One region of the Azospirillum baldaniorum genome, then DNA from elsewhere that is predicted to be linked to it. Evidence: riboswitches for the same ligand, from Rfam matches in the RefSeq annotation. Region 1 holds a riboswitch; each other region holds the start of a gene.
What was found. Region 1 has a riboswitch for cobalamin ahead of Sp245p_RS27820 (ribonucleoside-diphosphate reductase subunit alpha). Riboswitches for the same ligand answer to the same signal wherever they lie in the genome.
Positions count from the first base shown of each region.

Region 2: it holds a riboswitch for cobalamin, as region 1 does, so the genes downstream of both, Sp245p_RS20470 (TonB-dependent receptor plug domain-containing protein) here and Sp245p_RS27820 (ribonucleoside-diphosphate reductase subunit alpha) in region 1, are expected to answer to the same signal.
Region 3: it holds a riboswitch for cobalamin, as region 1 does, so the genes downstream of both, cobW (cobalamin biosynthesis protein CobW) here and Sp245p_RS27820 (ribonucleoside-diphosphate reductase subunit alpha) in region 1, are expected to answer to the same signal.

Region 1 covers NZ_CP022260.1:252,141-257,800, forward strand. Annotated here, with positions in the region: gene metE (5-methyltetrahydropteroyltriglutamate--homocysteine S-methyltransferase) at 1-550, shown strand, start outside; gene Sp245p_RS27810 (short-chain fatty acyl-CoA regulator family protein) at 750-2,183, shown strand; gene Sp245p_RS27815 (hypothetical protein) at 2,199-2,711, shown strand; cobalamin riboswitch at 2,825-3,072, shown strand; gene Sp245p_RS27820 (ribonucleoside-diphosphate reductase subunit alpha) at 3,183-5,102, shown strand; gene Sp245p_RS27825 (ribonucleotide-diphosphate reductase subunit beta) at 5,156-5,660, shown strand, end outside.
Region 2 covers NZ_CP022254.1:1,359,112-1,364,771, forward strand. Annotated here, with positions in the region: gene Sp245p_RS20465 (ABC transporter substrate-binding protein) at 1-196, opposite strand, end outside; gene Sp245p_RS20470 (TonB-dependent receptor plug domain-containing protein) at 193-2,121, opposite strand; cobalamin riboswitch at 2,238-2,456, opposite strand; gene Sp245p_RS20475 (hypothetical protein) at 2,511-2,969, opposite strand; gene Sp245p_RS20480 (TerC family protein) at 3,630-4,676, shown strand; gene Sp245p_RS20485 (hypothetical protein) at 4,875-5,654, shown strand.
Region 3 covers NZ_CP022254.1:784,617-790,276, forward strand. Annotated here, with positions in the region: gene Sp245p_RS17975 (ABC transporter substrate-binding protein) at 1-242, opposite strand, end outside; gene Sp245p_RS17980 (ABC transporter ATP-binding protein) at 301-1,023, opposite strand; gene Sp245p_RS17985 (ABC transporter ATP-binding protein) at 1,016-1,792, opposite strand; cobalamin riboswitch at 2,082-2,297, shown strand; gene cobW (cobalamin biosynthesis protein CobW) at 2,337-3,404, shown strand; gene cobN (cobaltochelatase subunit CobN) at 3,561-5,660, shown strand, end outside.

The DNA.
Region 1 (5,660 bases):
CTGCCGCCAGCTGGCGCTCGCCATCCGGGAGGAGGTGCTGGACCTGGAGACGGCCGGCGTCGGCGTGATCCAGATCGACGAGGCCGCCCTTCGTGAAGGTCTGCCGCTGCGCAAGTCCCAGTGGCAGGCGTATCTGGACTGGGCGGTGGAGTCGTTCCGCATCACCGCCAACGGGGTGGCGGACGAGACGCAGATCCACACCCACATGTGCTATTCGGAGTTCAACGACATCATCGCGTCGATCGCGGCGATGGACGCCGACGTCATCACCATCGAGACCTCGCGGTCGGACATGGAACTGCTCGACGCCTTCGACGACTTCAAGTACCCGAACGAGATCGGCCCCGGCGTCTACGACATCCACTCGCCGAACATTCCGACCGAAGGGCACATCGTCGATCTGATGAAGAAGGCGGCCGAGCGCATTCCCGCCGACCGGCTGTGGGTCAATCCGGACTGCGGTCTCAAGACCCGCCAGTGGGCCGAGGTGCTGCCGGCCCTGACCAACATGGTCAGCGCGGCCAAGACCCTGCGCGCCACCGTCGCCTGAGCTGGTCTGCAAGGGGCAAGCGGCCGAACACCGCTTGCCCGCGCGCCTTTGCACCCTGAAGCCGCCGATGGCGGATCTTGCCCGGCAGCCGCGTCCTTTGCAATATACGCAGAACGTTTCTTTGGATGACCGCTGGAATTGCCAAGATTTGCAAGGTGTCTTCAGCGAGTCGGCGAATTTTGCAAATGGGGTTCCTGGTATGGCGAAGGCGTTCATGGGGGTGCGGCTGCAGCGGCTGCGCGAGGAGCGGGGGCTGACCCAGACAGCCCTGGCCCGCATCCTGGAGATTTCGCCGAGCTATCTGAACCAGCTCGAACGCAACCAGCGGCCTCTGACGGTGCCGCTGCTGCTGCGGATCAACGCCGCCTTCGGCATCGACGTCCAGATCTTCTCGGAGGACGAGGAAGCCCGGCTGGTCGCCGATCTGCGCGAGGCCCTGTCGGAGGCCGGAACCGGCGAAACCATCGCCATGGCCGAGATCAAGGCGCTCGCCACCAACATGCCGGCGGTCGGCCGGGCGCTGGTGGCGCTGCACCGGCGCGGGCGCGGGCTCGCGGAACGGCTGGACGCGCTGGCCTCGGGCGTCGTCCCGGCCGGGCCGGACAGCGGGCTGCCGCCGCCGATGCCCTACGAAGAGGTGCGCGACTTCTTCTACCGCCATCACAACCACATCGCCGCGCTGGACGACGCGGCGGAACGGCTGTTCGGCGAGGCCGGGCTGGAGGTCGGGGCGGTGGATCGCGGGTTGGAACGGCTGCTGGCGGACCGTCACGGCATCCGCACGCTGGTGACCGACGACACGGCCATGCCGGAGGGCGCGCTGCGCCAGTATGACGGCGACGCCCGGACGTTGCGGATCGCCCGGTCGCTGGAGCCCGGCCGCCGCGCCTTCCAGATGGCAACCCAGCTCGCCTTCCACCAGGAACCGGCTCTCCTGCTTCGGCTGGTCGAGGAGGGGCGTTTTTCCGGCCCGCAGGCCCGCTCGCTCGCCCGCATCGGGCTTGCCAACTATTACGCCGGCGCCGTGGTCATGCCCTACCGCGCCTTTCGGGAGACGGCGGAGGCCGTGGCCTACGACATCGATCTGCTGGGGCAGCGCTTCTGCACTGGATTCGAGACCGTCTGCCACCGGCTGAGCACCCTCCAGCGGCCGGGGATGCCGGGCGTTCCCTTCTTCTTCGTCCGGGTCGATCGCGCCGGCAACATGTCGAAGCGCCAGTCCGCCACCAGCTTCCACTTTTCCCGTGTCGGCGGAACCTGCCCGCTGTGGAACGTCTACGAGGCCTTCTCGACGCCCGGTCGTCTGCTGACCCAGTTGGCGCGGATGCCGGACGGGCGGGCCTATCTGTGGATCGCCCGCACGGTGGTCCATGGCCGCAGCGGTTACGGCGCGCCGTCGAAGAGCTTCGCGGTCGGACTCGGTTGCGACATCCAGCACGCCGGCCGGCTGATCTATTCCCGTGGGCTGGCGCTGGGCGATCCTGACGCCGCCACGCCGATCGGGGCCGGTTGCAAGGTCTGTGAGCGTCCATACTGCCCGCAACGCGCCTTTCCGCCGATCGGGCGCACCGTGACGGTTGACGAAAGCCTCAGCCGGTTCGAACCTTATCCGGTGGCCCAGCCTCCGGTTTGATCGAGGACCCGCAGCATGGTTGCCGATGGCGCCGGCGTTTGGAAAAGTCGTTTTCTGGACATCCATCTTTGCGGGCGGACGGTGGCGGTGTCTCATCAGCGTTGCCTGGAGGAATGCTTCGGCCTGAGGGCGCGTGAACGGGAGTTGCGCCGGCGCATCCGTTCGGCGCTGAAGCGGCTTGGACCGCTCGAAGGACCGGCGCACGCCCACGTCCTGACGCTTGCGCCAAAGCCCGGGGCCGTGGCGACCGTTCCGGCAGCCCTGGCCGGCCTTGACGGTGCGATCGAGCGGATCGCGAAACGCCCTTTCTCTCCCCGTCAGATCGAGGAGGCGTTGGGCATCACCGCCCGGGAACGGTTGCGTTGGACAAAGGACGGGCGGCTGCCGCAATCGGGGTCGGCAACCATCATGAGGGGGCAGCGGATTACCCTCAGCACTTACGCGGTGGACACGGTCGCCAAGCTGGCGGGTGACGCCTCCATCATCGACGATTGGCGGCGAACCGACCGGGTCGGCTGCCTCGGCTGAGGCTGCGCCGGAGCGGGCGGTGACCCATGGCGGTGGCTTGCCCAACCTCCGCGCCGGCCCTGAGGAGTCAGCCCCCGCCATCCGTATGGCTTGACAGGCTGCGGGCTTCCCGCTACTTCATCTTGCGTTACGGTTCTCTGGATATCCAATATCTAGGGCTAAGAGGGAAGCCGGTGCGTCGCCACCCCGAACGGGGGATCGGGACAAAGCCGGCGCTGCCCCCGCAACTGTGAGCGGAGAGCGGCTTCGTCGTTTCAGCGTCACTGGTGCCCATCCCGGTTCGGGACGACGGCACCGGGAAGGCCGGACGGAGCCGCCGTGACCCGTGAGCCAGGAGACCTGCCGTAACCGAATGAACGTCCACGGGCGGGGTGTCCCGGTGGTGCGCTTGCCCCCGCGCGGCGTTCCCGTCCGCGTTTGCGCAAGTCGTGCTCCCGTGCCTTCCCGCCGCACAAGAACAAGGGATCACGGATGCCGGCGCTCGCTCAAGACCTTGCCCAGGACTTCGCCAACGGCTTCGACCGTCACGGAAACCTGCTGACGCTGCCCCGGCGGACGCCCGAGCGGTCCGGCGGCCGTGCCCCGGCGGAGCGCTGGACGTCGCCCGATCCCTCCGTCATCCGCATCGACCGCAGCCGGGACGCCCTGCTGACCGCCTTTGGCAAGGCGACGCTGGACGACCGTTACCTGTTGCCGGGGGAAAGCTACCAGGACCTGTTCGCCCGCGTCGCCGCAGCCTATGCCGACGACGCGGCGCACGCCCAGCGCCTGTACGACGCGATTTCCCGCCTGTGGTTCATGCCGGCCACACCGGTTCTCAGCAACGGCGGCACCACGCGCGGTCTGCCGATCTCCTGCTTCCTCAACGCGGTGCCCGATTCGCTCGACGGGATCGTCGACATCTGGAACGAGAACGTCCGGCTGGCCTCCAACGGCGGCGGCATCGGCACCTATTGGGGCGGGGTGCGCTCCATCGGTGAGCCGGTGAAGGGCTGCGGCAGTACGTCGGGCATCATTCCCTTCATCCGCGTGATGGACAGCCTGACGCTGGCGATCAGCCAGGGCTCGCTGCGGCGCGGCTCGGCCGCCGTCTACCTCGACATCCACCACCCGGAGATCGAGGAGTTCCTGGAGATCCGCAAGTCGTCGGGCGACTTCAACCGCAAGAGCCTGAACCTGCACCACGCCGTCATCGTCACCGACGCCTTCATGCAGGCGGTGCGCGACGACAGGCCCTTCTCGCTGATCAGCCCCAAGACCGGCGCCGTCCTGAAGCACATCAACGCCCGTCAGGTCTGGCAGAAGATCCTGGAAGCCCGCATGCAGACCGGCGAGCCGTACCTGCTGTTCGGCGACACGGTGAACCGCGCCCTGCCCAAGCACCAGCGCGACCTCGGCCTGCGCGTCTCCACCTCCAACCTGTGCAGCGAAATCACCCTGCCGACCGGCAAGGACCATCTGGGTAAGGAGCGCACGGCGGTGTGCTGCCTCGCCTCGATGAACCTGGAGACCTGGGACGAGTGGAACGGCGAGGCGGGGCTGGTCGAGGACGTGCTGCGCTTCCTCGACAACGTGCTGACCCGCTTCATCGAGGAAGCGCCGGAGGGGATGGAGAACGCCGTCTATTCGGCGATGCGCGAACGCTCGGTCGGGCTGGGGGTGATGGGCTTCCACTCCTTCCTTCAGGCGCGGGGCATTCCCTTCGAAAGCGCCATGGCCAAGGTGTGGAACCTGCGCTTCTTCCGCAAGATCCGCCGCGACGCCGACGCCGCCTCGGTCCTGCTGGCGGAGGAGCGCGGTGCCTGCCCGGACGCCGCGGAACGCGGGATCAAGGCGCGCTTCAGCCACAAGCTGGCGATCGCGCCGACCGCCTCCATCAGCATCATCTGCGGCGGCACCAGCGCCTGCATCGAGCCGATCCCGGCCAACGTCTACACCCACAAGACGCTGTCCGGCTCGATCAGCGTGCGCAACCCGCATCTGGAAAAGCTGCTGGCCGCCAAGGGTGCCGACCGGCCGGAGGTCTGGCAATCGATCATCGAGCACGAGGGCTCGGTCCAGCATCTCGACACCCTGACCCACGACGAAAAGGCGGTCTTCCGCACCGCCTTCGAGATCGACCAGCGCTGGATCATCGAGTTCGCCGCCGACCGCACCCCCTTCATCTGCCAGAGCCAGTCGATCAACCTCTACCTGCCGGGCGACATCGACAAGTGGGACCTGCACATGCTGCACTGGACCGCTTGGGAGAAGGGCCTGAAGAGCCTCTACTATTGCCGCTCCAAGTCGGTGCAGCGCGCCGCCTTCGCCGGCAAGGACCGGGTGACGGGCATGACGGAGATGCAGGCAACGTCGCGCACCGATTACGAGGAATGCCTCGCCTGCCAGTGATCGTCGGCCCTCCCGTCCGCCGCTCGTTCCCTTGCCATCACGGACCCCTTCGCATGAGCTCGCTTCTCCACATCAACCCGCTCAGCCTGATCGGCACCGGCCGCGTCGGCCTGTTGCAGGGCTCGGCCGCCTACAACGTCTCGCGCTACCCCTGGGCCTACGCCTACTGGAAGAAGCAGCAGCAGGTCCACTGGATGGGCGAGGAGGTGCCGCTGGGCGAGGACATCAAGGACTGGACCTCCGACCGCGTCACCGACGGCGAGCGCAACCTGCTGACCCAGATCTTCCGCTTCTTCACCCAGAGCGACGTGGAGGTCAGCGACAATTACCTGAAGCGCTACATGCCGATCTTCCAGCCGCTGGAAGTGCAGATGATGATGGCCGCCTTCACCAACATGGAGACGGTGCACATCGACGCCTACGCCCTGCTGCTGACCACCATCGGGATGCCGGAGACCGAGTTCGCCGCCTTCCGCGACTATGCGGAGATGCGCGACAAGGCCGACTACATGCACAGCTTCGGCGTCGGCACGGTGGCCGACGTGTCGCGCACCCTGG
Region 2 (5,660 bases), on a different contig from region 1:
CGCGCGCCAGCCACGTCACCGCGGCGAGGCGCTCCGGCCCGACCAGCCGCAACAGCAGCTCGTCGGCGCAGAGATTTAGGGAGACGATGCGCTGTGGTTTGCTGGGCGGCTTTGCGGGCGGCGCCTCCCACGCCGCCGCCGGCCCTCCCGCGATCAGCAGGAGGGCGGCGGCCAGCCCGACAAAGGTGGGCCTCACAGCGACAGCCGCAGCCCGAGATACCCGGCCCGTCCCGGCGCGCCGTAGGTCCAGACCTCCTGATACCGGCGGTCGAACAGGTTCTCCACGCGCCCGAAGAGTTCGACTCCTTCGGACAGCGCGTAGGAGCCGGCCATGTTGACCAGCGTGTAGGGCGCGAGATTCACGACCTGCCGGTTGTAGAAGGGATCGTAGGCCCAGTCGCTGGACCGCCCGTTGTAGACGACGCCGAGGTTGGCGTTCGCCCGGTCCTCCAGGAAGCGGTGGTTGACGGTCAGGCTGGCGAGCTGCTTGGGCCGGCGCACCAGTTCCACCCCCGTGGAATCCTCGCCGTCGGTCCAGGTGTAGGAACCGCGGATGGTCAGCCGGTCGACCGGCTCCACCGACAGGCCAAGTTCGAAGCCGCGGATGTGGGACTCGCCCGGCATGTTGACGGAGGTCCGCCCGGTGCCGGTGATGAGGTCGCGGATGCGCTGGTCGAACCACGTGCCGTCCACGGAGGCCCGCGTGCCCCACAGCGCCTGATCGAAGCCGGCGTCCCAGCCGCGCGCCCGTTCCGGCTTCAGGTTCGGGTTGCCGGCGTAGGTGGCGGTGTAGCCGTACAGCTCGAACAGGGTCGGATTCTTGACGCCGGTGCCGTAGGAGGCGCGCAGCTTCGTCCCGCTCTCTTCGATCAGATAGGCCGCCGTGGTGCGCCATGTGGTGGCGTCGCGGAACAGGTCGTTCGCGTCGTGGCGGACGCTGCCGGTCAGGGTCAGCCGGTCGAACAGCCCCAGCTTGTACTGGCCCACCAGCCCGGTGGAGCCGATGGAGCGGTCGAAGCTGGAGAAGCTGCTGCGGCTGATCGCCTTGTCCTCCTCATGCTCCACGGCGGCGGTCAGCACATGGTCGGCGGGGCCGCTGTTCAGAGCGAGGTTGGTCTGATAGTCGGCCTTGGTCTTGCGCCCGTCGTAGCGGCTGGTCACCGTCTTGGCGTCGTCGCGGTAGTCGCGCTGCTGGCGGCCATGGGTCAGGCCGACGATGTGCTCCCACTTTCCGTCGAGAAGGGCGATCTTGCCCTGGAGGCGCCCGAAATACTGCTCTCCGGCGGTGCTGGTCCCGTCATCGACGGCGCCGCGCCCGCCGACGAAGCCGTCGGTGTCGGTGCGGAAGCGGGTGTAGCGGCCGGTCACCGCGATCTCGCTGTGCTCGGTCGGGCGGACGGCGGCGTTTCCGGTCAGCGTGCCGTTGCGGTAGCCGTCCTTCTCCGGGTTGCCGAGCCGCTTGTCGGCGACCGACACACCGTCGCTGGTGACGCCCTGGCCGCTGAGGAACAGGTCGTAACGGTCGGTCCCGGTGCCGAAGGAGGCCCGCCCGGCGGCGGTGCCGAAGGACCCGCCCTCGACGGCGGCGCCGAACCGGGGGGCGCCGGCGCCGCGGCGGGTCACGATGTTGACGACGCCGCCGACCGCGTCGGAGCCGTAAAGCGCGCTCTGCGGGCCGCGCAGCACCTCGACGCGTTCCACGTCGCCGGCCAGCAGGTTGGCGAAATCATATTCGGAACCGGCGGCGGGATCGTTCACCTCGATCCCGTCGATCAGGACGAGCGTCTGGTTGCCCTCCGACCCGCGGATGCGGAGCTGGGTCAGGGTGCCCATAGGGCCGGTGCGGTTGACGGCGACGCCGGGCACCGCGCGCAGCGCGTCGGACAGCAGCTGGGTCTGGCGCTGCTCCAGTTCCTCGCGGGTGATGACGGTCAGGGCGCTGCCGGTTTCCTCGGCGGCGGTGGGGACGCGGTTGGCGGTCACCGAGACCGGCGGAAGCGTCGTGATGGTGGTGGAATCGGCGAAGGCCGACGTGGGGAGGGCCGACACGGGAAGGGCAAGGCTTCCCAGAAGGGCGGCGAAGGACGCCGTCCGGTGAAGGCGGGGAACGCGGACACTCATTGAGACCTCGGGCGGGACGCCGGTGGCACGTCACCGCGAACGAAGTCCCCCCGGACGCTCCGCGAACGGACTCCCGGTTCGACGACCTTCGGTGCACCCCGCCCGAACGTGTTCGCGTGTGACCACGACTGACGGCAGGTCTCCTGGCTCGCGGGTTATCGTCTGCCCATCGCCTTCCCAGGATCACGATCCCAGTGGCATTCCGATGGACGACTCGCCGCTTACAGTTGCGGGGGCAGCCTCGGCGTAGAACCCCCGCACGGCCAATCGCCGCGGGGTCCGCACCGTGTTCCCATTTTCAGCCCTTTCGGGCAACCGTCGGGTGCGAAGCTACGCGGGCGGAACGGCTCCGGTCAAGCCGCAATCCGCCCATCCTCGCCCGACCGGTGTCAGAGCGTGGTTCTCGGCCCGACCGCGGACCCATCCGGCACGGGGGGATTCATCTCCTTGCAATTGCCGACGCAATAGGTCTGCGCTTCGATCCGGCCGCCGCAGGATTTGTAGCAATCGTTGTAATCGGAGGAGCAGGTGAGGTTGCTGTAGCAGCTGGGGTTCCGGTCGAAATCGCTGAACGTCTTGATCTTCTTCTTGTCCGCATCCTTGGGCAAGGAACGGAGATAGGCCTGATATTCGCCCTGGGCGCGGGTCGTCGCCTCGGCCCGGCAGGTCTGAACGGCCAGCTCCTTTGCGGATTGGCAGATTGTCTGTGCCTGCTTGCACTGGGCGACACAGAGCTTTCCCGCCTCGCTGACGGGTGGAAAATAGCTTGCGACCGTCTCGAAACGCGGGCCGCAACCAGCCAATCCGGCCGCCAGCAGGCAGCCGAGCAAAATGGAACGCCGCATCATTGTGGGTGTCCTGCCGTGAATTACCGTCAATCGCTACGAACAACCCACCGGTGCGGAATCATCCATGGGCGACACGGAATTCGCAAAGCCGGCTCCCGGACCGGAACGCCGGCAACCCATGGGCGATCAACCGACTGGTGTCGTTGCCTGCGGCCATCGCGCCGATCATGGTCCGGAAAGGACGCGCACCCCTCTTGTCGCCGCGCGGGGGCCTGACTACATGACGGGTGAGGTCCGGGCCCCTCTGGCAGCGTCGCCCGGCGCTGTGATGTCGGACTTCCCATAGAGCCGTCGCTTTGGCGCGGCCTTGCGGAAGCTGGCCCTATCCTCCCCCCTGGGTCCCGCTCCACCACAAGGTCCACCGCCGGACGACGGTCCCCGACGGGCCTTTGGGAGACATCGGCATGGACCGCAGCGAACCAACTTCCTGAACGACCGCCACGCCTCCACGGCAAACGATGGAGGCGGGCGCTCTGGCGCGCCGCGGCAAAGCCGTCGCGCGCGCTTGTCCGTTGACCGCAGACCTTGCGGTCACGATTCCAGTCCGGGCCCCTCTGGCCGATGCGTCCCGCCGTGGCGCATCGGTGATGTCGGACTGCTCATGTGACGATCGACGTCTCCGCTTGCGGGAGCGGAGTGCATGAAGCAAGGGACAGTTCCATGGATCAGATCGTTTTAATGTGGGCCGGCTTCGCCGTCTTCGTTGGCGTGCTTTTGGCCTTTGATCTTGGTGTATTTTCCAAGAAATCCCATGTGATCTCCGGCCGCGAGGCGCTGATGCGCTGCGCGGCCTATTCCACGCTGGCGATGATTTTCGCCGCCGGCGTCTTTCATTTCCAAGGGTCGCAGAAGGGGCTGGAGTTCCTGACCGGCTACCTGATCGAATACAGCCTGAGCGTCGACAACATCTTCGTCATCGCGCTGATCTTCACGCATTTCGCGGTGCCGCCGCAGTACCAGCACCGGGTGCTGTTCTGGGGCATCCTGGGCGCGTTGGTGATGCGCGGCGTGCTGATCGTGGCGGGTACGGCGCTGATCCAGGAATTCCACTGGATCATCTACATCTTCGGTGCCTTCCTGATCTTCAGCGGCATCAAGATGCTGATGTCGGTGGACGACGAGCCGGACATGGAGAACAACCGGATCGTCAAATTCGTCCGCTCCCGCTTCCGCATGACCGACGGCTACGAGGGGCAGAAGTTCTTCGTGATGCGCGACGGCGTGCGGATGATGACGCCGCTGTTCCTCGTGCTGATCCTGATCGAGTTCACCGATCTGGTTTTCGCTGTGGACTCCATCCCGGCGGTCTTCTCGGTGACCACCGACCCGTTCATCGTCTGGACCTCCAACGTCTTCGCCATCCTCGGCCTGCGCGCCCTCTACTTCGCGCTGGCCTCGATCATCCACCGCTTCCATTACCTGAAGTACGGCCTGTCGCTGGTTCTGGTGGTGGTCGGTGCGAAGATGCTGATGATCGACATCTACAAGATGCCGACGGCGGTGGCGCTGGGCATCACGGCCTTCCTGGTCGGCGGTTCCATCGTCTTCTCGATGCTGAAGACCCGCGCCGATGCGGCTCCGGAAGCCGCGGACGGCGAGGCCCGCCGCTGGTGGGTGCCCGGCAGTCCGGCGAAGGGTGCCGGCGGTTCCACGCCGGCCTCCTCCAGCGAGACGGCCGCGGTGTCCTCGGACGGCAAGGGTCAGTAAGGCCTCCGGGCAAAGGGCATCAGGGAAAAGTCGGGGCGTCCGGTCCGGTGGATCGGGCGCCCCGTGCGTTTCCGGGCAAGGGCATCCGCAAAAGTAGTAATACCGGCTGGGCAGCGACGATGATGTGGATGTGCGGGGCGGATCGCGCCCCGCTTGGCGGTTGACGCCAATCCTTTCCAACCCACGGAAGAGACATCCATGTTTGCCAGCACGCGGTTTATCGGCACGCAACCGGCCTCCATCGCCCTTTCCGCTCTCCCCGTCCCGTCGGGACCTTTGTCCGGCCTGCTCCAGGCCGCCCGCGACGAACTCGTCGGTTTGGCGGCCGGCCGGGGAGTGGCGCTCTCCGTCGAGTTCGACATGCCGGCGCTGGTGCGCGTCAACGAGGCGGCGGTGGCCGCGGGCTCCTGGGAGCCGATGCTTCCGGCGGCCCATCCGGCCTGCCGTTCCCTGACGCCGGCCAACGCCTTCTGGATCTGCGGGAGAGCCCCCTCCGGCGACGTGGTCACCGCCCAGGCCGGGCTGCTCTACGATTGCACGACGCAGTCCATCGGCGACCGCTTCAACGCCATGACGGTGTTCTACGACGAGCCCGCCGTGCAGGCTCCGGAGGGCGAATGGTGCACCTGCACGTCCGACACCGCCAACGGCACGCGGGGGCAGGTGGTGTGGACGAACGCGGGATGGACGCGCCCCGATTTCCAGGGCCGCGGCCTGTTCCCGATTTGCCAGCGGGTGAACAAGCTGGCGGCGTGGCTGCTGTGGTCGCCGACCTGGTTCATCTCGGTCGTCGATCCGGACATCGTCCCGGTCTGGGCGGAACGGAAGATGGGGCCGCGCCACATCGACGACGAGCCGGCCATCACCTACAACCAGATCGGCCTGAAGACGCTGCCGATGCACCTCGTGCGCTTCAGCCGCGCGCAGTTCCTGGGCGATCTGGCGCAACTCGCCGCGGACCTCGCCCAGGCGGCCTGAAGGACC
Region 3 (5,660 bases), on a different contig from region 1:
ATGTCGGCCTTGTTCTGGTGATCGGCGACGACGATCTCGATCGGCGCGCCGGCGATCTTGCCACCGAACTCCTCAGCCGCCAGACGGGCGGCGATGGCCGAGCCTTCGCCGGCGAGGTCGGCGTAGATGCCGGACCGGTCGTTCATCACGCCGATCTTGATCACGTTGTTGGAGACCTGGGCGTGCGCGGCCCCGGCGGTCAGCGCCAGCAATGCGGTCCCGCAAAGCAACGTCTTGAGCATTTCGAACTCCCTTCGATTGGCTTTGTTTTGAGTGTTTTCGGCAGAGGGGGTGACTTGGTCAGACACCCAGATAGGTGTGGAGCTTGTCCATGTTCTGGGCGAGCTGGTCGTTGGGGATCATGTCCACGACATGGCCTTCCTCCATCACGTAATGGCGGTCGGCGATGGTCGCGGCGAAGCGGAAATTCTGCTCCACCAAGACGATGGTGAAGCCGCGCTGCTTCAGCTTGCGCACCGCCACCCCGATCTGCTCGATGATGACGGGGGCCAGCCCCTCGGTCGGCTCATCGAGCAGGATCAGGTCGGCGCCGGTGCGCAGGATGCGGGCGATGGCCAGCATCTGCTGCTCGCCGCCCGACAGACGCGTGCCCTGGGTGGTGCCGCGGCCCTGCAGGTTCGGGAACAGCTCGTAGATCTGCGGCACCGTCATGCCGCCCGACTTCACCACCGGCGGCAGCATCAGGTTCTCGTCCACGCTGAGCGAGGAGAAGATGCCGCGCTCCTCCGGCACGTAGCCGATGCCGAGGCGGGGGATCCTGTGCTGCGCCATGCCGATCAGCTCCCGGCCCTGGAAGCGGATCGAGCCGTTGCGCTTGCCGACGATGCCCATGATCGAGCGCATGGTCGTCGTCTTGCCGGCGCCGTTGCGGCCCAGCAGGGTCACCACCTCGCCCTGGCGCACGTCGATGTTGACGCCGTGCAGCACGTGGCTCTCGCCGTAGAAGGCCTGGAGGTCGCGGATCTCCAGCATCACGGTCTTCACGGTCGCACCGTCAGGCATGGCCCACCTCACCCGTGCCGGCCCCCGTGCCCATGTAGGCTTCCATGACCTGCGGGTTGCGCGATACGACGTCGTATGCGCCCTCGGCCAGGATCTCGCCGCGGCGGAGCACCGTGATGGTGTCCGACAGGTGGGCGACGACCGACAGGTTGTGCTCGACCATCAGGATGGTGCGGTCGGCGGAGACGCGCTTGATCAGCGCGGCGGTGCCTTCGATGTCCTCGTGGCCCATGCCGGCCAGCGGCTCGTCGAGCAGCATCACCTCCGGATCGAGCGCCAGCGTGGTGGCGATCTCCAGGGCGCGCTTGCGGCCGTAGGGCAGCTCGGCGGCGGTGTGGCCGGCCCAGGGGGTGAGGTTCACCGCCTCGATCAGCTCCTCGGCGCGGTCGTGCAGGTCGTGCAGGCTGGCTTCCGGCTTCCAGAAATGGAAGCTGGTGCCGCGCGGGCGCTGCAACGCGACGCGGACATTCTCCAGCACGCTGAGGTGCGGGAAGACCGCGGAGATCTGGAAGGAGCGGACCATGCCGAGCAGCGCCACGTCGGCGGGCTTCATGGCGGTGATGTCGCGCCCCTTGTAGAGGATCTGGCCGCGCGTCGGCGTCAGGAACTTTGTCAGCAGGTTGAAGACCGTGCTCTTGCCGGCGCCGTTCGGGCCGATCAGCGCGTGGATGGTGCCGCGGCGGACCTGGAGGTTCACCTCCTTCACCGCGATGAAGCCCTTGAACTCCTTCGAGAGTCCGCGCGCTTCCAGAATGATGTCGTCGGCCATGGGTGCCGCTTTTCCCTCCCTGTTCGTCCGCGTCGTCTGCCGGTCCGCGTTTTTGGTTAGGCTGATATAAGCACAGGGCATGCCAATTGCGGGAAAATTCGTTAATTCATTGAAACTGTTGAATTCATCAAAGGCGGCGACAGCATCGCACGCGGTCCGGAGTGTCAGCTTTCCAGACAGACTGTACCGATCTTCCGACACACCAACGGCAGGATGGACGGAGCGTTCCGGGTTCGATGGCACGCTTTCCGGGCGCCAAATGGCCGCTTGCAAATCGGGGGTCCGCCTGCAATTCTGCGCCTCCGACGGTGCCCCGTCCGCCGTGAAGGCCCGGGGATAATAGGGAATGCGGTGCGGACCCGGATGGGGTCCAAGGCCGCGGCTGCCCCCGCAACTGTATGCGGCGAGTCCGCCTCCGGAAATGCCACGGGCCGTCAGGCCGGGAAGGCGGGAGGCGCGGCGACGACCCGCGAGCCAGGAAACCTGCCGCCAGACCGAAACTCATCCAATCCGCCGGGTGTGGCGGAGACAGGGAAACCAGATCATGACGCATCGTGCCGTCCTCCGTCCGTCCGCCGGGAAGACCCCGGCCACCGTCATCACCGGCTTTCTCGGCGCCGGCAAGACGACGCTGATCCGCAGCCTGCTGGAGCAGGCCGGCGGGCGCCGTCTGGCGCTGATCATCAACGAGTTCGGCGATGTCGGCATCGACGGCGAGATCCTGCGCGCCTGCGGCGATCCGACCTGCACCGAGGACGACGTGATCGAGCTGGCGAACGGCTGCCTGTGCTGCACCGTCGCCGACGACTTCGTCCCGGCCATCGAGAAGCTGCTGTCCCGCCCGCAGCCGCCGGAGCACATCATCATCGAGACGAGCGGCCTCGCCCTGCCGAAGCCGCTCGTCCAGGCCTTCCATTGGCCGGCGATCAAGACGCGGGTGACGGTGGACGGGGTGGTCGCGGTGGTCGACGCCGCCGCCGCCGCGGAGGGCCGCTTCGCCCCCGATCCGACGGCGTTGGCCGCCCAGGCCGCCGAGGCCGGGCAGCTTGACCACGAGACCCCGGTGGAGGAGGTGTTCGAGGACCAGCTCCTCTGCGCCGACCTGATCGTGGTGAACAAGACCGATCTGGTGGACGCCGCCGATCTGGCGAAGGTCGAGGACCTGATCCGCGCCGCCATGGCGGAGGGCGGGACCGGGCGCGAGGCCAAGATCCTGCGCGCCAGCAACGGCAAGGTCGATCCGGTGGTGCTTCTCGGCGTCGGCGCCGGGGCCGAGGACGACCTCGCCAACCGCCCCAGCCACCATGACGAGGAGGAGGGTCACGACCACGACGACTTCACCAGCTTCGTCGTGGAACTCGGCCCGCAACCCGACCCGGCGGCGCTGGCGAAGACGCTGGAGCGGGTCGCCGCCGCCCATGGCGTGCTGCGCCTGAAAGGTTTCATCGACGTGCCGGGCAAGCCGATGCGCCTTCTGGTGCAGGGTGTGGGGACACGCATCCAGACCCATTTCGACCGCTTCTGGAAGCCCGACGAGCCGCGCCGCAGCCGTCTGGTGGTGATCGGCGAGACGGGCCTGGACCGCGACGCCGTGACCGCGGCGCTGGGGTAATCCTTTGCCTTCATAGCCCTCTCCCCTCTGGGGAGAGGGTGGCCCGCAGGGCCGGTGAGGGGGGTGCGCTTGTGCCGGACGTTCCGCCACGCGCAACCCCCTCACCCTAACCCTCTCCCCAGAGGGGAGAGGGGATTTTCGTAAAGCACCGTCACCATGCACCTACTCGCCGCCCGCCAGGAAGACCTCGACGCCGGACCCCAGGCCGTGGATCTGGGGCAGAGCCCGGCGGACCTCGTCGTCCTGTCCTTCTCCGACAGCGACCTGACGGCGCTCGCCGCCTGCTGGAAGCGCCACCGCGACGCCCTGCCCTCCGATCCGTTGCCGACGCTGCGGCTGGCGAATCTCGCGCGGCTGGGGCACCCGCTGTCGGTGGACCTCTACGTCGAGTCCGTGATCCGCAAGGCGAAGCTGGTCATTCTGCGCCTGCTCGGCGGGGCGGGCTACTGGCGCTACGGGCTGGACCATGTCGCCGCCGCCTGCAGGGAGTCCGGGGTGGCGCTGGCCGTGCTGCCCGGCTGCGCCCAGCCGAACCCCGCCCTGGAGGGCTACGGCACCGTTCCGGCCGAGGCCGCGCAACGGCTGTGGCGTGGATTCACCGAGGGCGGGCCGGACAACATGGCCAACCTGCTGGCCTACGCCGCCACTCTGAGCGGGCAGGAGCGCCCTTGGCGCGAGCCGGCGCCGGTCCCCCGCTTCGGCGTCTATGAGGGCTGGTCCAGCCAAGTTGCCGGGCCATGCGCGCCGGCCGTCTTCTACCGCTCCCACCTGCTGGCCGGCGACCTGGAGCCGGTGCACGCGCTGTGCGACGCGCTGGCCGCGCGCGGCCTCGCCCCGCTGCCGCTGTTCGTGGCGAGCCTGAAGGAACCGGACTGCGCCGCCTGGATGCGCGCCACCCTGACCGCCCGCAACGCCGCCGTCGTGATGAACCTGACCGGCTTCTCGGCGGCGCGCGAGGACGGGTCGCCACTGGAAGCCAACGGCACGCCGGTGCTTCAGGCCGTGCTGTCCACCACGCCCGAGGAGGGCTGGCGCGGCTCCGCCCGCGGCATGGGGCCATCCGACCTCGCCATGAACGTCGTGCTGCCGGAAATGGACGGGCGCATCCTGACCCGCGCCGTCGCCTTCAAGGCCGAAGGGGCGCTCGACCCCGACCTGGAGTTCGCCCCGACGCTGATCCGCCCGGTGCCCGACCGCGTGGCCTTCGCCGCCGATCTGGCCGCCGCCTGGGTGCGGCTGGGCGCCACGCCGCGGGCCGAGCGCAAGCTGGCGCTGGTGCTGTCCGACTATCCGGGGCCGGGCGGCGGCATCGGCCATGCGGTCGGCCTCGACACCCCGGCGAGCGTCGTCGGCATCCTGGAGCGGCTGCGCGCCGAGGGCTACGCGCTGGACGGGCTTCCCGCCGGCCCCGCCGCCCTGATGGAGGCGCTGACCGGCGGCACCACCGCCCTGCTGAGCCTGGAGGACTACCGCCGCCTCGCCCCCGCCGAGGCCCGCGCCCGCATCGCGGAATGCTGGGGCGACGAGGAGGCCGACCCGCGTTCCGCCCAATTGGAAAGCGGCGCGGCCTTCCGCTTCACGGTGCTGACCTGCGGCAACGTCGCCGTCGCCGTGCAGCCGAGCCGTGGCCACGGCCCGCTGACCACCACCCAGCACCACGACCCGGAGACGCCGCCCAGCCACGGCTACTACGCCTTCCACCTCTGGCTCCGCCATGTCCTGGGCGTCCACGCGCTGGTGCAGGTGGGCGCGCACGGGACGCTGGAATGGCTGCCGGGCAAGGCCGTCGCCCTGTCCGCCGACTGCTGGCCGGAGATCGTCGCCGGCCCCCTGCCCTGCCTTTACCCCTTCATCGTCAACAACCCCGGAGAGGGGGTGCAGGCGCGCCGCCGGTTGGGCGCGGTCCTGATCGGCCACCTGACCCCACCGCCGGTCGAGGCCGGGCTGCACGGCGACCTCGCAGACCTTGAAACGGCCATCGACGAATATTCGATGGCGACCGGGCTGGACCCGCGGCGGCTGGGCACGCTGCGGCAGACCATCCTGGATCTCGCCTGGAGGTCCGGCGTCGCCGCCGACTGCAACCTGCGGCCCGACGACGACCCCGACGCCATCCTCAGCCGCCTCGACGCCCATCTCTGCGACATCAAGGAGATGCAGATCCGCGACGGGCTGCACGTCTTCGGCACCACGCCGGAACCGGAGCGCCGCGCCCGCCTGCTCGCCGCCGTCGCCCGCTTCGCCACGGCGGAGGAG